4 regions of the Streptomyces sp. UC4497 genome follow, and region 2 is predicted to be linked to each of the others. Evidence: riboswitches for the same ligand, from Rfam matches in the RefSeq annotation. Region 2 holds a riboswitch; each other region holds the start of a gene.

The links. A riboswitch is a leader RNA that binds a small molecule or an ion and turns the genes downstream of it on or off. The one in region 2 is predicted to bind cobalamin.
Region 1: another riboswitch for cobalamin. It lies ahead of ACYSUO_RS36260 (prenyltransferase/squalene oxidase repeat-containing protein); the one in region 2 lies ahead of metE (5-methyltetrahydropteroyltriglutamate--homocysteine S-methyltransferase).
Region 3: another riboswitch for cobalamin. It lies ahead of nicT (Nickel transporter NicT); the one in region 2 lies ahead of metE (5-methyltetrahydropteroyltriglutamate--homocysteine S-methyltransferase).
Region 4: another riboswitch for cobalamin. It lies ahead of ACYSUO_RS00365 (ABC transporter substrate-binding protein); the one in region 2 lies ahead of metE (5-methyltetrahydropteroyltriglutamate--homocysteine S-methyltransferase).

The regions. Positions count from the first base shown of each region.
Region 1 is NZ_JBTYHB010000042.1:10,995-16,487, forward strand. Features, by position in the region: gene ACYSUO_RS36250 (energy-coupling factor transporter transmembrane component T) at 1-298, opposite strand, end outside; gene ACYSUO_RS36255 (SCO2322 family protein) at 302-925, opposite strand; gene ACYSUO_RS36260 (prenyltransferase/squalene oxidase repeat-containing protein) at 988-2,208, opposite strand; adenosylcobalamin-variant (AdoCbl-variant) riboswitch at 2,312-2,387, opposite strand; gene ACYSUO_RS36265 (flotillin family protein) at 2,552-3,730, opposite strand; gene ACYSUO_RS36270 (hypothetical protein) at 3,745-3,990, opposite strand; gene ACYSUO_RS36275 (MBL fold metallo-hydrolase) at 4,118-5,179, opposite strand; gene ACYSUO_RS36280 (aldehyde dehydrogenase) at 5,385-5,493, shown strand, end outside.
Region 2 is NZ_JBTYHB010000001.1:248,649-254,141, reverse strand. Features, by position in the region: gene ACYSUO_RS01070 (PepSY-associated TM helix domain-containing protein) at 1-1,154, shown strand, start outside; gene metE (5-methyltetrahydropteroyltriglutamate--homocysteine S-methyltransferase) at 1,225-3,558, opposite strand; cobalamin riboswitch at 3,724-3,947, opposite strand; gene ACYSUO_RS01060 ((2Fe-2S)-binding protein) at 4,085-4,795, shown strand; gene ACYSUO_RS01055 (hypothetical protein) at 5,110-5,403, opposite strand.
Region 3 is NZ_JBTYHB010000010.1:72,480-77,972, reverse strand. Features, by position in the region: gene rho (transcription termination factor Rho) at 1-566, shown strand, start outside; gene ACYSUO_RS16240 (GNAT family N-acetyltransferase) at 596-1,087, shown strand; gene ACYSUO_RS16235 (inorganic diphosphatase) at 1,153-1,656, shown strand; cobalamin riboswitch at 1,661-1,876, shown strand; gene nicT (Nickel transporter NicT) at 1,908-3,026, shown strand; gene ACYSUO_RS16225 (GTP-binding protein) at 3,171-5,177, shown strand.
Region 4 is NZ_JBTYHB010000001.1:105,389-110,881, forward strand. Features, by position in the region: gene ACYSUO_RS00360 (PI-PLC domain-containing protein) at 1-1,038, shown strand, start outside; cobalamin riboswitch at 1,091-1,280, shown strand; gene ACYSUO_RS00365 (ABC transporter substrate-binding protein) at 1,317-2,372, shown strand; gene ACYSUO_RS00370 (FecCD family ABC transporter permease) at 2,432-3,445, shown strand; gene ACYSUO_RS00375 (ABC transporter ATP-binding protein) at 3,442-4,218, shown strand; gene ACYSUO_RS00380 (L-threonylcarbamoyladenylate synthase) at 4,245-4,865, opposite strand; gene ACYSUO_RS00385 (hypothetical protein) at 5,024-5,493, shown strand, end outside.

The DNA of each region.
Region 1 (5,493 bases), on a different contig from region 2:
GCGTGAACAGCAGGTGAGTGCCCGGGATCGCCGAGCCGAGCAGCGTCGCGAAGACCAGGCGGATGCCGAGCACGGCCAGCGCCAGCTTCACGAACGCCCCGTACGAACGCGCCCACGGCGCCTCCGTGCGGCGCGCCGCCACCACGTACCCGGCGACGCCGATCAGCATCGCGAGCAGCAGCGGGTTCGTGGTGCGGGACGCGGCCGTGCCGAGGCCGAGCGCCCAGATCCACCAGGCGCCCGGGTGCAGGGAGTTGGAGCGGTGGGCCCTGGGGGCGCGGAGCTGGGAGGCGGCCATGCGTCAGCGGCGGCGGCGTCGGGCCTGCACGCCGGCCGCGATGCCGAGCACGACGACCACGGCGATGCCCGCGATGAGGCCGACCGAGGGGCCGCCGTCGTCGTCGGACTGCGAGGCGGAGTCCTTCGCGGACGGCGTCGAGGGCGTCTTGTCGGGCGTCTCCTTGGACACCTGCTCGCCGCAGCCCGACTTCGGGTAGCCGGAGATCGCGCACAGCATCGCGCTGCTGTCGTAGCGCAGCGGCTTCGCGACGGCGGCGAGGGCGTCGGCGCTCGTCGCGTTCTCGGCCACCCGCGCGCACGCGGTGCGCGGCTTCGGCGGGGTCTCGCCGCCCGGGGCGTCGGCCGCCGTGCCGGAGTCGATGACGAGCGCGATCCGCTTCTTGCCGTCCCCGGCGGATGTGCCGGAACAGATCGTGTCGAAGTCGGCGGCGCCGCGCGGCTGCTTCGCGTCCTTCGAGTCCGCGCTCACCGCGAACCGGAAGCCCTGCACGTCGCCGTCGTCCGGCTTGGTCTGCGAGGGGCCCGCCGTCGCGTACGTCCAGGTGTTCTTGGTGTTCTTGGAGCCGTCCTGCTCCCAGAACGACCAGTACCGGTACCCGGCAGCCTGCGCCGGGGCGACGGTCATGGCGAGGAGCGCGACGAGCAGTCCTACGACGAGCCCGCCGAGCCCGGCCGACCTGCGCGCGGTCACGGCTGCTGCTTCTTGCGGCCGCTGAGCAGGAAACCGGCGCCCACGGCCGCGATGAACATCACGCCGATGATCCACCAGTTGGCACCGCTGCCACCGTCGTCCTTCTTCTCGTCCGAGTCCGACGCGGACGACTTCGTGGAGGCGGGCTCCGGGCCGGTCTTGTTGAGCGCGCTCACCAGGTCCGTCCCGCCGAAGTCGCGCGGGTCGTTGCCGGTGGCGTGCGCCGCGAAGATCAGCTCGGCGTAGGCGGCGGGTCCGGTCTGCGCGGCCCAGCCCTTCGCGTTCTTCTCCAGCCAGGTGTACGAGTCCTTCGTGGCCTTGACGCCCTCCGCCGCGGCGACGGCGGTGACCGCGTCGGCGGTGTTGCCGTAGTCGGGCTGATCGGTGGCGCCGGCCAGCTGGGACTTCAGGTAGAGGTGGGTGTCGAGCTGGTTCTGCAGGTAGACGGCGCCGTTGTGCGCGATGTCCTTCGCGTTCTTGCCGTCCTCGCAGGTGTACGCGTCCGGAGCCGTGCCCTTGCCGGGCGCGAAGCCGGTGCCGAGGGCGCCGAGCACACCGGCGGCGGTGGCGTCGGCGTTCGCGGCGAGCTCGCCCTTCTTGTCCGGCTGGTAGGCGAGGGCGCCGCCGTCCTTGCCCTTGGAGCAGGGGAGGGCGAGCGAGGCGAGGGCGTCGGTGCCGGTCTTCCCCTTGCCCGACTTCACCTCGGACGGCTTCTCACCGGCCGCGACGAGGGCGCCGATGGCGACGGACGTGGAGTTCGCGTCGCTGTCCATGCCCTGGCTGTAGCCCCAGCCGCCGTCGGCGTTCTGGGTCTTCTTCAGCCGGTCGACGCCCTTGGCGACCTCGCCGTCACGGCCGCCGACCGCGGCGAGGGCCTGGACGGCGGCCGCGGTGGCGTTGCTGTCGATCTTGGTCTTGGCGTCGCAGGGCTTGGTGGGCTCGGCGCGGAAGGCGGCGAAGCCGCCGTTCTCGCACTGCTGCCCGGCCAGCCAGTCGACGGCCTTCGCCGCGGGCTTCACGCCCACGGTGTCCTGCGCGACGAGCGCCAGCGACTGCCGCCAGACTCCGTCGTACGTGGGGTCGCCCTTGCCGTAGAGGCCCGACGGGACGACCGTCTTCGGCGAGGGGGAGGCGCTGTCCGCGCTCGCGGCCTGCGCGCCCATGGCGCCGATCGCGACGGTCGCGGCGACGAGCGCGGCGCTGCGGCGAATGTTCATGGTGGGGCGGGTGCCTCTCCCTGCGGGGAGCGGGGCGGCGCGGCACACGGGGGTACCGGGCGGCTCCGGCTCCGTATTCCTCGACGGTCCTGAGCCGAGCGCGTACGTATGAGGCATTCCGGCTGTCACGGCTGCGGGTCAGCGCCGGATTTGCACCGGCTTCCCCTCGTACGTACGTACTGACGACGTCTTTACTGTACCCGGCGGGGTGGCTCCGGCCCCCGGGCTCCGCCCCGGCCACCCGCGCGGGGCTCCGCCCCGGACCCCGCGCCTCAAACGCCGGCGGGGCTGAAAATGCCGCACCGGCGTGACGGCCTCGGGGCTCCGCCCCGGACCCCGCGCCTCAAGCGCCGGCGGGGCTGGAAATGTCCACCGGGCCGTCGTCGCTGCCGCGCGGAGCGCCTACGTAGGGCTCGACCGCCGAGCCGAAGCCCCCCGACCCCTCGCCGGAGAGGTTCTTGCGGACCGAGTCCAGGATGGTGAGGCCCTGGCCGACCAGGCCCGCCGCGATCTCGCCCAGACCATCCGCCCCGTTCAGAACGTTGACGTTCGCCCCGGCGAGACCCGCCGAGGCCTCCTTCACGATCTGCGGCAGCTGGTCGATGAGCATGCGGTCGAGGGCGACCCGGTCGTACGACGCCGCCGCCTCCGCCTGGATCTTCATCCGCTCCGCCTCGGCGAGAGCCAGGACGCGGATGCGCTCCGCGTCGGCCTGCGCCGGCTTGACGACCTCCGACACCAGCTGCTTCTCCCGCAACTCGGCCTGCCTCATGGCCAGTTCGGTCTGGGCCGCGAGGACCTCCTGCTGGGCGTGGGCGAGCGCGAGCGGACCCGCCTGCTCGGCCTGCGCCTTGGCGCGGTCCACCTCGGCGCTGTACTCGGCCTGCACGATCGCGGTCTGCCGCGCGTACTCGGCCTGCTTGCGGGCCGCCGCCTGCTCCGCCTCGGCGGACGCCTGCGTGGCCTGCGCCTGCGCGATCTGCGCCTGCCGCTGGATCGCGGCCTTGTGCGGGCGCGACATCGCCTCGATGTACCCGGTCTGGCCGTCGTCGATGGACTGGATCTGCAGCGAGTCGACGTGCAGGCCGATCTTCGCCATCTCGGCCTTCGACGTGTCGAGGACCTCCGTGGCGAGCTTCTGCCGCTCGGTCACGATCTCCTCGACCGTCATCGAGCCGATGATCGAGCGCAGATGACCGGCGAAGATGCGCCCGGTGAGGACCGACATCTGGTCCTGGTCGGAGAGGAAGCGCTGACCGGCGTTGACGATCGACTCGTGGTCGTTGCCGACCTTGAAGGCGATCACGGCGCGCACGGTCAGGGCGATGCCCTGCTTGGTCACACACTTCTCGACGACTTCCGCCTCGCTCATCGCGAGCGACAGGAAGCGGGTCTTGCGGAACACGGGGAGCACGAACTTCCCGTGTCCGGTGACGACGCGGAACGGCGCTCCCCCAAGTCCCCGCCTGCCGCCCGAGATCAGCATCGCCTCGTCGGGCGCGGGAACGCGATATCCGAACATGCCTGTACGTCTCCTTAGCGGGCGTCGCCCTCGCCGCCGGGGAGAAGAGGGTCGGACCAGGCCATGACCACGACCTGCCGGCAGCCGCGGGACTCGATCACGAGCACGGTGGCGCCCCGCTCCAGGGGCTCGTCCGAGTACGCGAGAAAGGTCTCGGTTCCGCCCCTGACCTGCACCAACACCTCACCCGGACCGGCGGCCCCACGTGTGCCGAGAACCAGCTTCCCCGTTTGGCCGACCACAGCCTCGTCCGGCGTCATCGGCGGGCGCCCCCTTGTCGTTCCAGCTCGTGCGAGCTCTTGTGGCCAGAACATACGCCTGCGGGGGCGGGCCTTCCATCAGGGCACGGCAAAGATCCTCCCTGGGGCGGGAGTTCGACGACAGGACCTAGTGCGGGCTTGCTTGGTACGTCACCGGATCGCTGCCCGCGACCTGTTCCACCCGGCCCGACTTCTGCAGGCGGCGCAGGTGAGCCTCCGCCTCCGACACCGCGATCGTCCGTGACCCGTAAGGGATTTGGGCCCACGGGCGGTTCCACTCCATACGTTCGGCGAGCTGCCATGGGGTGAGGGGGGAGGAGAGGAGGGCGAGGAGGCCGGTCAGGCGGTCCTCGTGGTGGTCCAGCAACTCGGCCACCCGCGCCGGGGCATCGGTGAAGGTGTGCTGGTGCGCCGGGAGGACCTCCGCCGGGTCGAGCCGCCCCACTCGTTCGAGCGAGTCGAGGTAGTCGCCGAGCGGGTCGGTGACGGTGGCGTCGTCGGGGTCCTCGTACAGGCCGATGTGCGGGGTGATCCCGGGCAGCATGTGGTCGCCGGAGAAGAGGCGGCCGTTGCCCGCGCGGCCCGCGGGGTGTTCCTCCTCCAGGTGCAGGCATACGTGCCCCGGCGTGTGGCCCGGCGTCCAGATCGCGCGCAGCCTGCGGCCCGGCAGGTCGAGCAGGTCGCCGGGGGTGATGGTGCGGTCCGGCAACGCGGGCGCGAAGCCCGGCAGTTGGCGTTGCTTGCCGGAGTCGCGGGCCGCGATCAGCGGGGCAATGTGCTCCTCGGGCGCACCGGCCGCGACCAACTTCCGCACCATGTACGCGTACCAGCGCTCCGGCTTGTTCTCCCGGGTGCGCCGGACCACCGCCACGTCCGCCTCGTGCATCGCGATCCAGGCGCCGGACGCCTCCCGTACCTTCTCCGACAGGCCGTGGTGGTCCGGGTGGTGATGGGTGATCAGGACGCCGGTGAGGTCCTCGACGCTCGTGCCGCAGGCGGTCAGGCCGGTGGTCAGGGCGTCCCAGGATGTCGGGTCGTCCCAGCCCGTGTCGATGAGGACCGGGCCCGCGTCGGTGTCGACCAGGTAGACGAGGGTGAAGCCGAGCGGGTTGTCGGGGATCGGTACGCGGATGCTGTGCACGCCCCCGCTGTGGTCGGTCACCTGCGTCGCCTCTGTCGCCTCTGCCATCGGACACCCTCCGCCGCTCCAGCCGAACTGCGGTCACTGTACGGGAACTTGTAGAACTCGTTTCAATGGTCGCCCCGGCGAACCGTATCCGCGAGAGCGTCTCAGCGGGTGGTCGCGGCCCGTGCACCACCCTTCCGGATCGCAACTAGAACTGGTATCAGTTCTGAAACACCGTCAGAAAAGCCGTGCCCGGAGGATGCCAGCCATGACCGAGCTCGTGGAACACGGACAGCTGTTCATAGGCGGGGAGTTGACCGACCCGCTCGGCAAGGACGTCATCGAGGTCGTCTCGCCGCACACCGGCGAGGTCTTCG
Region 2 (5,493 bases):
AAGGAGACATCAGCGCGGTACGGCCTTCCCCTGAGGCCGGGGCGACGACCCGAGTCATGCTCGCCGGCGTGCCGGGAGTCGACGCCGACTACACGCTCGCGGTGTTCGTGAACCCGTACAACGGGGAGGTGCGCGGCGCCCTCGAACAGTACGGCTCGACGGGCGCGCTGCCGCTGCGCACCTGGATCGACGAGCTCCACCGCGACCTCCACCTCGGCCAAGTGGGCCGTCTCTACAGCGAGTTCGCGGCGAGCTGGATGTGGGTGATCGCGGGCGGTGGCCTCGTCCTCTGGTTCTCCCGGCGCCGTTCCCGTCGCGCGATCCGCGGCGCGACCGGCCGCAGGCGCACCCTGTCGCTGCACGGATCGGTGGGTGTCTGGGCGGCGCTCGGCCTCTTCTTCCTGTCCGCGACGGGCCTGACCTGGTCGACGTACGCAGGGGCGAACATCACCGACCTGCGTGCCGCGCTCGGCCAGACGACCCCGACCGTCTCCGCGACCGTGACTCCAGGCGGTGAACACGCCGGCCATGACATGGCCGGTATGGAGGGCATGGAAGGCATGGACATGGGCGGGGCCGGCGCCGAGAAGGGCGGTGGTGACGTCGGTCTGAACGCGGTGCTGAAGGCGGCCCGCGCCGAAGGCCTCTCGAACCCCGTGGAGATCGTCCCGCCCGCCGACTCCTCCTCGGCGTACGTGGTCCAGCAGATCCAGCGGAGCTGGCCGGAGAAGCAGGATGCCGTCGCCGTCGACCCGACGAGCGGCGAGGTCACGGACGAGGTGCGGTTCGCGGACTACCCGGTGCTCGCCAAGCTGTCCCGCTGGGGCATCGACCTGCACACCGGCAACCTGTTCGGCCTCGTCAACCAGATCGCCCTCGCCGCCCTCGCCCTGGCGGTGGTGCTCCTCATCGTGTGGGGGTACCGCATGTGGTGGCAGCGCGGGCGCGGCTCCGCCTTCGGGCGGCCCGTCCCGCGCGGAGCCTGGCAGCACGTGCCGCCGTACGTCGTGGTGCCGTTGATGGTGGTGATCGCGCTGCTCGGCTACTTCGTGCCGCTGCTCGGCATCCCGCTCGCCGCGTTCATGCTCTGCGACATCGCGCTCGGCGAGATCGCGTACCGGCGGGGAAAGCGCACGTACGCGCCGACCGCCTGATGTAGGCCGGTGCGCGCCTTGCCCCTGATGCCGACGCAGGCACCAGGGGCAAGGCCTGCAGGGTCGCGCGTCAGGGCGCGGTCCTCCCGAGCTCCTCACGGACCGTGCGTGCGGCGGCCACGAGGTGTTCCAGGGAGGCGCGGGTCTCCGGCCAGCCGCGGGTCTTCAGCCCGCAGTCCGGGTTGACCCACAGCCGCTCGGCGGGGATGGCCTCAAGTCCCGTACGCAGCAGGGCGGCTGCCTCGTCGACGCTCGGAACGCGCGGCGAGTGGATGTCGTACACGCCCGGACCGGCTTCGCGCGGGTAGCCGTGAGCGGCGAGCTCATGGGCGACCTGCATGTGGGAGCGGGCGGCCTCCAGGCTGATGACGTCGGCGTCGAGGTCGTCGATGGCCTGCACGATGTCACCGAACTCGGCGTAGCACATGTGGGTGTGGATCTGCGTGTCCGGCCGCACGCCGCTGGTGGTGAGGCGGAACGCCTCGGTGGCCCAGGCGAGGTAGGCCGCGTGGTCGGTGGCGCGCAGCGGCAGTGTCTCGCGCAGTGCGGGCTCGTCGACCTGAATGACCGAAGTCCCGTTCGTCTCCAGGTCGTTGACCTCGTCGCGCAGGGCGAGGGCCACCTGCCGGGCGGTGTCACCAAGGGGCTGGTCGTCGCGGACGAAGGACCAGGCGAGCATGGTGACAGGACCCGTGAGCATGCCCTTGACGGGGCGGTCGGAGAGCGATTGGGCGTACGTCGTCCAGCGCACGGTCATCGGCTCGGGGCGGGAGATGTCACCCGCGAGGACTGGCGGACGGACGTAGCGGGTGCCGTACGACTGGACCCAACCGTGCTGGGTCGCCAGGTAGCCGTTCAGCTGCTCGGCGAAGTACTGGACCATGTCGTTGCGCTCGGGTTCGCCGTGCACGAGCACGTCGATGCCCGCCTTCTCCTGGAACGAGACGACCTCACGGATCTCGTTCCTGATGCGGTCCTCGTACCCTGTGGTGTCGATGCGCCCGGCCCGCAAGTCGGCGCGGGCGGCGCGGAGTTCGCCGGTCTGCGGGAACGAGCCGATGGTCGTGGTCGGCAGCAGCGGCAGGTTCAGGAGGGCCCGCTGGGCGGCGGTCCGCTCGGCGTACGGCTGCGAGCGGCGCGCGTCGTTCTCGGTGACGGCGGCGGCGCGGCTCCGCACCGCCGGATCGCGCGTGATGGGCGAGGTGGCGCGGGAATTCAACGCGGCGCGATTGGCAGCGAGTTCGGCCGCGACCACGCCGGTTCCCCGGGTCAGGCCCTTGGCGAGGGTGGCGACCTCGGTGGTCTTCTGGCGGGCGAAGGCGAGCCAGCGCCGGATCTGCGGCTCGATGTCGCGCTCCACGGACGCGTCCAGCGGGACGTGCAACAGCGAGCAGGATGCGGCCACGTCGACGCGCTCGGCGAGCCCGAGCAGGGTGCCGAGTGTGGCGAGGGACCGCTCCAGGTCGTTGACCCAGACGTTGCGGCCGTCCACCACGCCGGCGACGAGACGCTTGCCGGGCAGGCCGCCGACGGCGGCGAGTTCGTCGAGGTTGGCGGCGGCGGAGCCGGTGAAGTCGAGGGCGAGACCGTCGACGGGCGCCTTGGCGAGCACCGGCAGGGCCTCGCCGAGCCGGTCGAAGTACGAGGCGACCAGGAGCTTCGGACGGTCGACGAGGGCGCCGAGGTCACGGTAGGCGCGGGCAGCGGCGTTCAGCTCGGCCGGGGTGCGGTCCTGCACCAGCGCGGGCTCGTCGAGCTGCACCCAGGCGGCACCCGAGGCGCGCAGGTCGGTGAGGACCTCCGCGTAGACGGGCAGCAGCCGGTCCAGCAGGGTGAGCGGATCGAAGTCGTCGGCGACGCCCGGAGCGGGCTTCGACAGCAGGAGATAGGTGACCGGTCCGACCAGCACCGGGCGACCGTCCAGGCCGAGAGCGAGGGCTTCCCGAAGCTCTGCGACCTGCTTGCCGGAATCGGCGGTGAACATCGTTTCCGGCCCCAACTCCGGGACGAAATAGTGGTAGTTGGTGTTGAACCACTTGGTCATCTCCAGCGGAGCGACGTCCTGGGTGCCGCGGGCCATGGCGAAGTACCCGTCCAGGGCGTCCGCCGCGACGGCGGCCCGGTGGCGCTCGGGCACCGCCCCGACCATCACGGTCGTGTCCAGGACGTGGTCGTAGTACGAGAAGTCGCCGGTCGGCACCTCGTCGATGCCGGACGCGGCCAGGTCCTGCCAGGCGGCGCGGCGCAGTTCGGCGGCGGTGGAGCGGAGGGTGTCGGCGTCGACGCGGCCCTTCCAGTAGCCCTCGATCGCCTTCTTCAGTTCCCGGTTCGGGCCCTGGCGGGGGTAGCCGTACACGGTGGCCCGTGCGGCTGCGGCCCTTGTGGTCGCGGTCCTGGTGGTCACGGAATTCTCCTTCGAGAGACGTATCCCTGGGATCCCGGAGGACTTCTGCGGCACGAAGGAGTGACACCACCGTGGCGGCGACCGCGCGCTGCGAGGCACGGCCTTCCGCCGGTATGTGTACGCCGACCCGCCCTCGAGGTCACCGAGATCTCCGCGCACGATTCGTCCGTGCACGGGCAGTCGGCAGGTCTTCGGACTCGCGGGCACGCCCACCCGAAAGGGCGGACACCTAGTGACCGTCGCTTCCCAGACCCCTCTTCCGGAGCCCAGTGCGTATGACGGCGGTCGTTCCCACTCACCGCTGCGGGGCAGTCCCGGATTCCCACCGGGTTCCCTCTTACGACGCCCCGCCTGGCGGGCGGGGCGAACCAGCTGCGTCGTTCACCCTACGGCTCCGCGCCCGGAAGACGCCACAACGTCCGGCCCGTCGGCCGCTCCGCGCTGGATGGCATCATGGCCCGGAACACGGGCGTCGGCGGCCCGAGGAAACCGGTGCGGAACTCCTCGGCGAGAGGGAGGAAGCGGTATGCCCGAACGGCTCGCGCAGACCGAAGTGGCGCCGGAAGAGGTCGCCGAGGCGTTGCGGGACGTGTCGCGAATCGGCGGATTCTTCGCTCTCGACACGGCCCTGACGCGGTCGTCCGACGCCGAGGCCGACGCGGACCCCGACGCACGGCTCGCGCGCGCCGGGTTGGCCGAACGAGCCAAGGCGGTGAACGACCACTACCGCACACACGAACCCCGCATCGGCGTCTCCATCGCCCACCTGGGTCTTGCGGCCCGCCTGTGGTCACCGGTCCTCGCCTGCGCACTCGTCCACGGGATCGTGCCGACGATGAGCACGGTGGAGTGGTCCGGCGAGGGCTCGGCTCTCCGGCTGCCCCGGCCCGAGGGCCGACGCGCAGCGGAACTCCCGTCACTCGCCGACGCGGTCCACGCGGAGGTGGACGGCGTCCTGGAGGCGGTGGAGAGCGGCCTCACCACCAAGGTGGCGCCCCGCCTGCTGGCCGGCAATTCCGCGTCCGCGCTCGCCGGCTCGGCGGCCCAACTGCTGAGGTCCCGGCCCGAGTTGCGTAAGGATCTCACGCGCCTGACACGCGAACTGCTGGAGACGGGCCGACTGCGGGGCACGGGCCGGATCACCGGAGCCGATCTGTCGTTCCGTCGACGCAGTTGCTGCCTCTTCTACCGCGCTCCCGGCGGCGGCAAGTGCGGGGACTGCTGTTTGGTGCGGTGATGCCCGGTCGTCTCGTCCAGGCCCAGCGGATGCGGCCGTTGGGCAGGCCGCGTCGGTGCCCGCGATCAGCCGCGCGCCGGCCTCGGCCATCCGACGTACTGCTACAGCGCGGACATCCTCGTGGTGGCGGGCGACCCGCTCGCAGGCCTCGGGGCGCTGCGGTCCGTGGAGACGGTGATCGCGGCGGGCAGGCGCTATGACGTGGGCGGCAACGCGTAACAAAAATGCGGGAGTTGCTCGGCGCGTCACCGCGATGGCCAAGCGGACGTCGACGACGACCAGCACCGCGTACGCGGTGATTCAAACGCCGCGGATCACCGATCCCCGCCGAAGTGGTCGCGGAGCGCCTCGTGGCAGTCGTCCTCGCCGGAGCCCCGGACGCGCGAGAACGTCACCACCCCGTCCTTCTTGCCGTCCCGCTCGTTCTTGGCCAACTGCTTCTCGATGCCCGCGATCAGCTCGGCGCACCGGGCGCTCACGGGCTTCTCGGGTTGCGGGTCGGGCTCCGAGGAGGCGTTGAGGCCGAAGGTGACGGCGAGGCCGGCCGCACACAGCACCGCCCACGTGGCACCCCACGCGCGGCGGCTCGTCGGTATGAGTCTTGGCACTCCGGCATCCTACGAGCGCTTCGGCGGGCCTTCACCGAGACGAGCCATCGTGGTCGGCGCGCTCCGTGCGGCTGCGGTGTCCATTACAGT
Region 3 (5,493 bases), on a different contig from region 2:
CGAAGGCGCACATCGCGCTCGCCGAACTCGCGGTGGAGCGCGCCAAGCGCCTCACCGAGCAGGGCCGCGACGTGGTGATCCTCCTCGACTCCCTCACCCGCCTGTGCCGGGCGTACAACAACGCGGCCGCCACCAGCGGCCGCACCCTGTCCGGCGGCGTGGACGCGGCCGCCCTGCACGGCCCGAAGCGCTTCTTCGGCGCGGCCCGCGACGCCGAGGAGGCGGGTTCGCTGACCATCCTCGCCACCGCCCTCGTCGACACCGGCTCCCGCGCCGACGACTACTACTTCGAGGAGCTCAAGAGCACCGGCAACATGGAGCTGCGCCTCGACCGCCTCCTCGCGCAGCGCCGCGTCCACCCGGCCGTCGAGCTCACCCCCTCCGGCACCCGCCGCGAGGAACTCCTGCTCCCCGCCGCCGAGTTGGGCGTCGTCCGCGGGCTGCGGCGCGCCCTGCAGAGCCGGGACCCGGCCGCTTCCTACGAGGCCCTGCTCGACAAGCTGCGCCAGACCCCGGACAACGCCACGTTCCTGCGCCAGGCGCAGTCCACCGTGCCCGCGGCCTGACCCCGCCCCGGATACGTAATACTCGACCCATGAACGCGAGCATTACGCGCCGCGGAGGGGGTCCCCCGATCACCGTCCGGCGGGCCACCGCCCAGGACGCCCGGCGCCTCACCCGTCTCGTGCGCAACTCCGGCGCCTACCGGGACCCTTACGCCTCCATGGTCGCGGGCTACCGCGTGGGCCCGGACTACGTAGAGGCGCACCATGTCTACGTAGCGGTGGATCCGGCCGACGAGCGGGTGCTCGGCTTCTACGCGCTGCTCGCCGAGCCGCCGGAGCTGGACCTGATGTTCGTCGCGGACGAGGCGCAGGGCCGGGGCATCGGGCGGCTGCTGGTGGACCATATGCGGGAGCAGGCGCTGGCCGCGGGCCTCGACCACGTCCGCGTCGTCGCGCACCCGCCCGCCGAGGGCTTCTACCGCTCCATGGGCGCGCACCGCACCGGCACCGTGCCCGCGCGCCCGCCGGCCGTCGCCTGGGACCGGCCCGAACTCGAATTCCCCATTCCCCCGGCCGCCTGAGGGGTTCCGCCCTTGCCCGGCACGGCGCACACTCGTGGGCGTCGGAATGCGGCAAGGAGGCCACATTGGGCAGCAGCCAGGCACACGCCGAGGCGTTCGACGTGACCGTGGAGATCCCACAGGGCTCACGGAACAAATACGAGATGGACCACGATCTCGGGCGGATCCGGCTCGACCGGATGCTGTTCACGTCGACCCAGTACCCCGCGGACTACGGCTACATCGAGGGCACGCTCGGCGGCGACGGCGACCCGCTGGACGCGCTCGTCCTGACCGGCGACGCGACGTTCCCCGGCTGCGTCGTCGAGTGCCGGGCGATCGGCATGTTCGTCATGAGCGACGAGAAGGGCCCGGACGAGAAGGTGCTGTGCGTTCCCGCGCACGATCCACGGCACGACGCGATCCGGGACATCGAGGACATCCCCGAGTTCGACCGCCTGGAGATCACCCACTTCTTCGAGGTCTACAAGGATCTGGAGCCGGGAAAATCGGTCGACGGCTCCCACTGGGAGGGCCGGGAGAAGGCGTACAAGGAGATCCACCGGGCCCGCGAACGTGCTTCGGGGTAGGTAGTAGGGTGGTCGGCGCCGTGGTGCTCGGGAAGACCGGTGACGGCCCTTCAGGGGCCCATTCCGGAGCGGCCCTCGCCACTGTGATCGGGTTTCGGACAGCGACGTCCGGAGCGCGCCGTTCCACCCTGTACGCCACTGGCGGCCGTCGGCCGCTGGGAAGGCCGGAGCGGCGGGCACGCCCGTAAGCCAGGAGACCGGCCGCGGCATCTCACGAAGTGATCCACGAGGTGCTGGAGCGTGATCGACGCATGACCCTGCCCGGGAACTCCCCGACCCCTGCCCTGAACTCCCCTCCCCCTGCCTTCCGTTGGCGCCGCGAGGACACGCTGCGCACGGCCGGCCTGATCGCGGTGATTGCCGCGCTGCACGTCGTCGCGTTCGGCGTGCTGTTCCTGCTCGTCGTCCCCGAGCACTACGAAGTCGACAACAAGGCCTTCGGAATCGGCCTCGGCATCACCGCGTACACGCTCGGCATGCGGCACGCCTTCGACGCCGACCACATCGCGGCCATCGACAACACCACCCGCAAGCTGATGGCGGACGGAAAGCGGCCCGTCTCGGTCGGCTTCTGGTTCGCGCTCGGCCACTCCAGCGTGGTGGTCGCGATGGCGGCGCTCGTCGCGGGCGGCGCGGCCCTCGCGGGCACCCTGATGAACGACGACTCGCGCACCCACCAGGTGCTCGGCGTCGTCGGCACCACCGTCTCCGGTTCGTTCCTGTATCTCATCGCCGCACTCAACCTCGTTGCCCTGATGGGCATTTTGAAGGTATTCAAGGCGATGCGCGCGGGCTCCTACGACGAGCGGAAGCTCGAGGAGCACCTGGATTCCCGCGGGTTCATGAACCGGATCCTCGGCCGCTTCACCAAGTCCATCACCCGCCCCGGCCAGATGTTCCCGCTGGGCTTCCTCTTCGGCCTCGGCTTCGACACCGCGACCGAGGTGACGCTGATGGTGATGGCGGGCAGCGGCGCCGCCGCGGGCCTGCCGTGGTACGCGATCCTGTGCCTGCCGCTGCTGTTCGCCGCGGGCATGAGCCTGTTCGACACACTCGACGGCACGTTCATGAACTTCGCCTACCAGTGGGCGTTCTCCAATCCGGTGCGCAAGGTGTTCTACAACCTCACCATCACCGGTCTGTCGATCGCCGTCGCGTTCTTCATCGGCACGATCGAACTCGTCGGCGTCCTGCACGACAAGCTCGACCTGAGCGACGCGGTGACCGGTTGGATCGCGGGTCTCGACCTCGACAACGTCGGGTACGTGATCGTGGGCCTGTTCGTGGTCGTGTGGGCGGCGGCGATCGCCTACTGGCGCCTGGCGCGGGTCGAGCAGCGGTGGTCGGCGCGGGTGGCCGACGGCGCGTAATTCGGTTGCCGGGGCGCGCGGCCCCTGCTGCACTGAACGCAGCGGGCAACCCCGCGCGCCCCTACCGTGAGGACCGATTCATGCGCTCTGCAGACATGTTCCTTCAGAAGGCCACTGCCCTCTCCCCCAAGGACATGACTGTCAGTGCACACATTGAATCTGGGTATTCTCGCGCACGTCGACGCCGGTAAGACCAGCCTGACCGAGCGGCTCCTGCACACCGCCGGGGTGATCGACGAACTCGGCCGGGTCGACGACGGGAGCACCCGTACCGACTCCCTCGACCTGGAGCGCCGGCGCGGCATCACCATCAAGTCCGCCGTGGCGTCGTTCCCGCTCGGCGACACCCACGTCAATCTCGTGGACACACCGGGCCACCCGGACTTCATCGCCGAGGTCGAGCGGGTGCTCGGGGTCCTCGACGGGGCCGTGCTCGTCGTCTCCGCCGTGGAGGGTGTGCAGGCGCAGACCCGCGTCCTGATGCGGACGCTGCGCCGGCTGCGCATCCCCACGCTGGTGTTCGTGAACAAGGTCGACCGCGGCGGCGCCCGCGAGGCCGCGCTCCTCGACGACCTGCGGCACAAACTCACCCCTGCCGTGGTCCCGATGAACACGGTGCCGCACGGCCTCGGCGGCCGGGACGCGCTCTGCGCCCCCTACGCCGCCCAGGACGCGGAGCACCGCGCCCGCCTGGTCGACGTGCTCTCCGCCCACGACGACGCGCTGCTGGAGGCGTACGTCAAGGACGAGGGGACGGTCACGTACGGCCGGCTGCGCGACGCGCTCGCCGAGCAGACGGCGCGCACCGAGGCGCATCCCGTGTACTTCGGCTCGGCGATGACCGGGGCGGGGATCCCCGCCCTCGTGGACGGCATCACGCGACTGCTCCCTCCCGCCGAGGAAAGGCCCCAACTGCCGCTGTCCGCCAGCGTGTTCAAGGTGGAGCGCGGTCCGGCCGGCGAGAAGATCGCGTACGCCCGCGTGTTCACCGGGACCCTGCGGGTGCGCGAACGGCTCGCGCTGCCCGGTGGCGGGGAGGACCGAGTGACGTCCGTACGCGTCTTCGCGGACGGCGCGGACACACCACGCACGGAGGCGGGCCCCGGGCAAGTGGCGCGCCTGTGGGGACTCGGCGGTGTGCGCGTCGGCGACGACCTCGGCGAGCCCCACGTCCCGGTCAAGGAGCACCACTTCGCTCCGCCGACGCTGGAGACGGTGGTCGACCCGGACCGGCCGGGGCTGCGCGGCGCCCTGCTCGCCGCGCTCACCCAGCTCGCCGAGCAGGACCCGCTGATCGGCCTGCGGCAGGACGACATCCGCCAGGAGATCTTCCTGTCGCTCTACGGCGAGGTGCAGAAGGAGGTCGTACAGGCCACGCTCGCCGAGGAGTTCGGGCTCGACGTGACGTTCCGGGAGTCGACGCCGCTGTGCGTCGAGCGGCCTACGGGTTCCGGCGCGGCGTTCGAAGCCATGAAGGACGACGGGAACCCGTTCCTGGCGACCATCGGCCTGCGGGTCGATCCGGCGCCGATCGGCTCGGGCATCGCGTTCCGGCTCGGGATCGAGCTCGGCTCCCTCCCCCTGGCCTTCATCAAGGCCATCGAGGAGACCGCGCACAGGACGCTGCGCCAGGGCCTGCTCGGCTGGCAGGTTACCGACTGCACGGTGACACTGACGCGCTCCGGCTACGCGCCGCGGCAGAGCCACGCGCACGCCGTCTTCGACAAGTCCATGTCGAGCACGGCGGGCGACTTCCGCGGACTGACCCCGCTGGTCCTGATGAGCGCACTCGCCCGCGCGGGCACGGCGGTGTGCGAGCCGATGCACCGCTTCCGCCTGGACATCCCGGCCGACCTGTACGGGGCGGTGCTGCCGGTGATCACCCGGCTGCGGGCCGTGCCGACGGGGCAGCACACGGACGGCGGGGCATGGACCACGGTCGACGGGCTCATCCCGGCGGCACGGGTGCGCGCCCTGGAGCAACAACTGCCGTCCCTCACCCGGGGCGAAGGCGTCCTTGAGGCCTCCTTCGACCACTACGCCCCGGTCCGCGAGGACACACCGCGCCGCTCCCGCACGGACCACGACCCGCTGCACCGCAAGGAGTACCTGCTGCGGGTGGTGCGCGGGGCGGGGGCGCGGACGGGGTGAAAGTTGTGGGGCGATTCGGGGAGGTTGAATCCGGGCCGTTCGGCCCACCCGCGAGGGACCCTTGGCCCCGTCCGTCGCGGGGCCGGGCGCTGAGACGCTGAGGTATCGAGCCTCCCGTGCCTTCGCTCTCCCGCCGCGGCGCACGGTGGAGGCCGAGCCCGGGCCCGCTGTTCGCAGAAGGGGGAGCCGCGAACAGCGGGCCCGTCCGCGCCACCGCCCATGCCACCGCCCGCGTCGCCGCCCGTGTCGCCGTCCGGGCCCGGGTCGGCCGGGCATCGCACACGTGTCCGCCGCGCCGCTGCGACAACTCGCGCGC
Region 4 (5,493 bases), 140 kb from region 2:
GGTCTGCTCATGAGGACCGGCCTCGCCGGCCGGGTCCCGCGGGTGGCGCGGGAGCGGCTCGGGTCGCCGCGGCGGGCGGTCGGCCTGGGGTTCGGGGCGACGTGCCTGGCGGTCGCGGGGATGGTGCTGATGCCGCTGGCCGCCTCCCCCGCGGCGGCCCGCGAGTGCGAGGGCAGCACCGAGCTGTGCGACCGGCCCTACGACGAGGTCGCTTATCTGACCTCGCACAACGCGATGTCGACGACGGCCGACAACTTCATCGGGCCGCTGCAGGACCCGCCCATCAGCACACAGCTGGACCATGGGGTGCGCGCGATGCAGCTGGACACCTACCGCTGGGAGACCCCCGAGGAGATCACCGAACGCCTGGACGACTCCGACTTCACGGCCGAGCAGCAGGCGCTGGTGCGGTCCGCGGTCAACCGGATCAATCCGCCGCGCAAGGGGCTGTGGCTGTGCCACGCGGTGTGCAGGGCCGGGGCGATCTCCCTGGTGCCGACGCTGCGCGAGATCGGCGACTGGATGAAGGACCACCCGAACGAAGTGGTCACCCTGATCGTCCAGGACGCGATCTCCGCCGAGGACACCCGAAAGGCCTTCCGCCAGGCCGGGTTGGACAAGCTGGTCCGCCGTCCCGACGCCGATCCGGCGAAGCCCTGGCCGACGCTCGGCGAGATGATCGACAGCGGCCGGCGCCTGGTCGTCTTCGCCGAGAAGGCGGACGGCCCGGCCCCCTGGTACCGCAACTTCTACCGCTACGGCATGGAGACGCCGTTCTCCTTCCGTTCCCCGGACCAGATGAGCTGCGTCCCCCACCGCGGCGGCGACGACAAACGGCTGTTCCTCCTCAACCACTTCATCACCAACAACGGCGGCAGCCGCATCGACGCCGGCGAGGTCAACGCCCGCCGCTACGTCCTCGACCGGGCACACCGCTGCGAACGCGAGCGCGGCAGGCCGGTGAACTTCGTCGCCGTGGACTACGCGACGATCGGGGACGCGCAGGGCGCGGTGGACGCGCTCAACGAGGGCCGCTGACCGGTTCCGACACTGCCGCCGGGACCACGATCGCCTGCGCGTGATAGTTTCGCCGAGCCAGTCGTACCTTTGTGTGTTTTTCTACGCACACGGGTCAGGGAATCCGGTGCGAACCCGGAACTGACGCGCAGCGGTGAGGGTGACGGGCGGAGCCACTGCCACTGGGTCGGCACATCGACCCGGGAAGGCGCTTCGCGCGGACGACCCCGAGTCCGAAGACCTGCTGGCGGCCTCCAGTGCCGCGTGGCATGGGGGCGGACCGTAGGCCGGCTCCGCGTATGAGCCCTGGACGCGAAGGAACTTCCGTGCTGTTCGCACGTCAACTCCGCCGATGCGCCCCGCTGTTGGCGGGCGCCCTGCTGCTCACCGGGTGCGGCACGACCGCCGCCACCGAGGACGGTGCCGACAAGGGCGGCGGTGTCACGCTCGACAACTGCGGCGAGAAGGTGCGGGTCGAGCACGCCCCGCGTCGCGCCGTCGCCCTCGACCAGGGCTCCGCCGAGATCATGCTCTCGCTCGGCCTCGAGGACCGGATGGTCGGCACCGGTACCTGGACCGACCCGGTCCCCAAGGATTTGGCGAAGGCCAACGCGAAGGTGCCGCGCCTGGCCGACCGCTACCCGTCGTTCGAGAAGGTCCTCGGCACCGAACCGGACTTCGCCGCGGCCTCGTTCACGTACACCCTCGGCAAGGGCGGTGTGGCGCCGCGCGCGGAGTTCGAGAAGCTCGGCGTGCCCACGTACCTCTCCCCCAGCGACTGCGTCGGCAAGGACAACGGCGGCGACGGGGACGGGGAGCGGACCAAGCGCCTGGGGCTCGACGTCGTGTACGGCGAGATCCGCGATCTCGCGCGCGTCTTCGACGTCGAGGAGCGCGGCGAGAAGCTGATCGACAAGCTCAAGTCCCGGGTCCGCAAGGCCACTTCCGGGGTCGACGCGCACGGCGTGGACGTCCTCTACTGGTTCGCCAACTCCGACTCGCCCTACATGGCGGGCTGTTGCGGCGCCCCCGGCGTCGTCACCAAGGAGCTCGGGGCGCGCAATGTCTTCGACGACACGCGCGCGGAGTGGCCGCAGGTCAACTGGGAGACGGTCGCCGATCGCGATCCGGACGTGCTGGTGATCGGCGATCTGACGCGCCGCTCGCAGTCGGCGGAGTCCGCGGCGCAGAAGATCAAGTTCCTGGAGTCCAACCCGGTCACCAAGCACATGACCGCCGTGAAGAAGAAGCGGTACGTGCGCCTGAGCGGACAGGCCATGAACCCGACCATCCGCACGGTCGACGGCGTGGAACAGGTCGCCGCGGGGCTGCGCGAGTTCGGCCTCGCCAAGTGACGGCTCGCACGGTTCCGGCGCCCGCGGTGACGGCGGCGCCCGCGAAGGCCTCTTCCCGGATCTCGCTGCGCGCCACGCTCGCCTGGGCGGCCGCCATCGCCGCGCTGTGCGCCTCCGTGGCCTTCGCCATCACGATCGGTCCCGCGCAGATCCGGGTCGGCGACGTGTGGGCCGCGGTGGGCGACCGGATGGGCCTCGCGACCTCGGACCTCTCGCCGATCCGGGACGGCATCGTATGGAATCTGCGGCTGCCGCGGACGCTGCTCGCGGCGGTGTGCGGGGCGGGGCTCGCGGTGTGCGGCACGGTGCTACAGGCGCTGCTGCGCAATCCGCTGGCCGATCCGTTCGTGCTCGGTGTCTCGTCGGGCGCGTCGACCGGGGCCGTGCTCGTCGTCGTGCTCGGGCTTGGCGGGGGCGCCATCTCGGTCTCCGGTGGCGCGTTCGTCGGCGCCGTCTGTTCGTTCGCGCTGGTGCTGGTGCTCAGTCACACGCTGGGCGGCAGCACGGACCGGGTGGTGCTGTGCGGCGTCGCGGCGATGCAGCTGTTCTCGGCGCTGACCTCGTTCGTCGTCCTGACCTCTGCGGACGCGGAGACGACGCGCGGCGTGCTGTTCTGGCTACTCGGCTCACTCAGCGGGGTCGGCTGGACCGAGGTGTGGCTGTGCCTGGCCGTGCTCGCCGTCACGCTCGTGGTGTGCCTGGCGTACGGGCGCACCCTCGACGCGTTCGCCTTCGGCGCGGAGGCGGCGGCCACCCTCGGGGTGCGGGTGGCCCGTACCCGGATCGTGCTGCTGTGCGTGACGGCGCTGCTCACGGCGGCCCTGGTCAGCGCGGCCGGCGCGATCGGCTTCGTCGGCCTGGTGCTGCCGCACGCGGCGCGCGCCCTGGTCGGTCCGGGGCACACCCGGCTGCTGCCGGTGACGGCGCTCGCGGGAGCCGTGTTCCTGGTGTGGGTGGACACGGTGGCGCGGACGGTGCTCGAACCGCAGGAGGTTCCGGTGGGTGTGGTGACATCGCTGATCGGTGTGCCGGCGTTCGTGCTGGTGCTGTACCGCGGGCGGGGTGTGCGGTGACGGCGGGGCTGCGCGCGGAGCGTGTGTCGTGGTCGCCGGGTGGCGCGCTGGTGCTCGACGGGGTGTCCGTGGCACCCGAGCCCGGCACCGTCACCGGAATCCTCGGCCCCAACGGCTCGGGCAAGTCGACCCTGCTGCGCCTGCTGTCCGGAGTGCTCGCCCCGGACAGCGGCGTCGTCACGCTCGACGGTGACCCGCTCGCCTCGGTGGGCCGCAGGCAGGCCGCGCGGCGCATCGCCATGGTGCAGCAACAGTCCGACGCCCAGGTCGAGTTGACCGTCGCCGACGTCGTACGCCTGGGCCGGGTCCCGCACCGCCGCGCCTGGCAGCCCGCGTCGGCGGCGGACGAGGCGGCCGTGCGCTCCGCCCTGGAGCGCAGCGGACTCGGCGACCGGGCGCACCGCCTGTGGCACACGCTGTCCGGCGGCGAGCGCCAGCGGGTGCAGATCGCGCGGGCGCTCGCGCAGGAGCCGCGCGAGCTGCTGCTCGACGAGCCGACCAACCACCTCGACATCCAGCACCAGCTCGAACTCCTCGACCTGATCGGCACGCTGGGCATCACGTCCGTCGTCGCCCTGCACGACCTGAACCTCGCCGCCACCTACTGCGCGCGGGTCGTCGTGCTGCGCGAGGGCCGGGTGGTGGCGGCCGGGGAGCCGGGCGACGTCCTGACCGAGGAACTGATCGCCGACGTGTACGGGGTGCGCGCCGAGGTCACCCGCCCCGGCGCCCGCCCGCACATCCGCTACCTGGGCACGACGTCGCCGCGCTGAGCCACCCGGGCCTCACTGGACCCGTGTCACTCGAAGCGCTCGGTGTCCCCGGCCCCGCGCCGTACGATCTCGGCCTCCCCACCGGAGAAGTCGATGACCGTGGTGGGCACGGTGCCGCAGTCGCCGGAGTCCACCACGGCGTCCACCTGGTGGTCGAGCAGCTCCTTGATCTCCCAGCCCTGGGTGAGCGGCTCCTCCTCGCCGGGCAGCAGCAGCGTGCTGGACAGCAGCGGCTCACCGAGCTCGGCGAGCAGGGCCTGCGTCACCACGTGGTCGGGGATCCGCACGCCCACGGTCTTCTTCTTCGGATGCTGCAACTGCCGCGGTACCTCGCGCGTCGCGGGCAGGATGAAGGTGTAACTGCCGGGCGTGGCCGCCTTGATGGCGCGGAACACGTCGTTGTCGATCTGGACGAACCTGCCGAGCTGGGCGAAGTCCTGGCAGACCAGTGTGAAGTGGTGCCGGTCGTCGAGCTGCCGGATGGTGCGGATCCGGTCGACTCCCGCCCGGTTGCCGAGCCGGCAGCCGAGCGCGTAGCAGGAGTCCGTGGGGTAGGCGACGAGCGCGCTGTCGCGGATGCCGTCGGCGATCGCGGAGATCAGGCGCGCTTGCGGGTTTGCTGGGTGCACGTCGTAGTACCTGGCCATTCGGCGAGCGTACGGGATCGGACGCGCCACGCCGGGGTACACGAGGGGCGAATCGGGCACGCACGCGCGACAATCCCGACACCGGACCACCCTGCCCTGGCCCCCGCGCGCCCACGGACCCATACTGGTCGCGCCCCGATCACTCACAGAACGACTCCATGGCGAAGAAGAACTCAACCCCGACACCCGTCCCCGACACCGTGTGGCTCGGACGCGGACGCCACCTCGGGCCCGACCCCGAGCGCGACGTCCGGCGCAACCTGATCGCCCTCAAGGCGGCGGGTGTGCTCGACGACTTCCTCGACCTCGACCCCGAGGACGCGGCGCGGTCCACCGTGCTGCACCCGCGCGCGGAGGAGGCCGGGCCAGGCCCCGGCGCCCGCCGGGTCTTCGAGGCGCGCTGGCGCGTCGCCGAGAACGTCACCGTGCGCGGCCAGCTCACGACGTACGACCCCGACACCCGCGCCAAGGACTCCGAAGGCGTCACCTGGATTCTCGCCGCGGAGGCGGAGCGGGCCTGGGAGCTGGCCTGGCCGTCGCCTGCGCCGATGTTCTGGCCGGACAGCGAACGGGTGCCCTGGGACCACGACACGGTGGCGGGGCTGCGCCTCCGTGTCCCGAACCACCT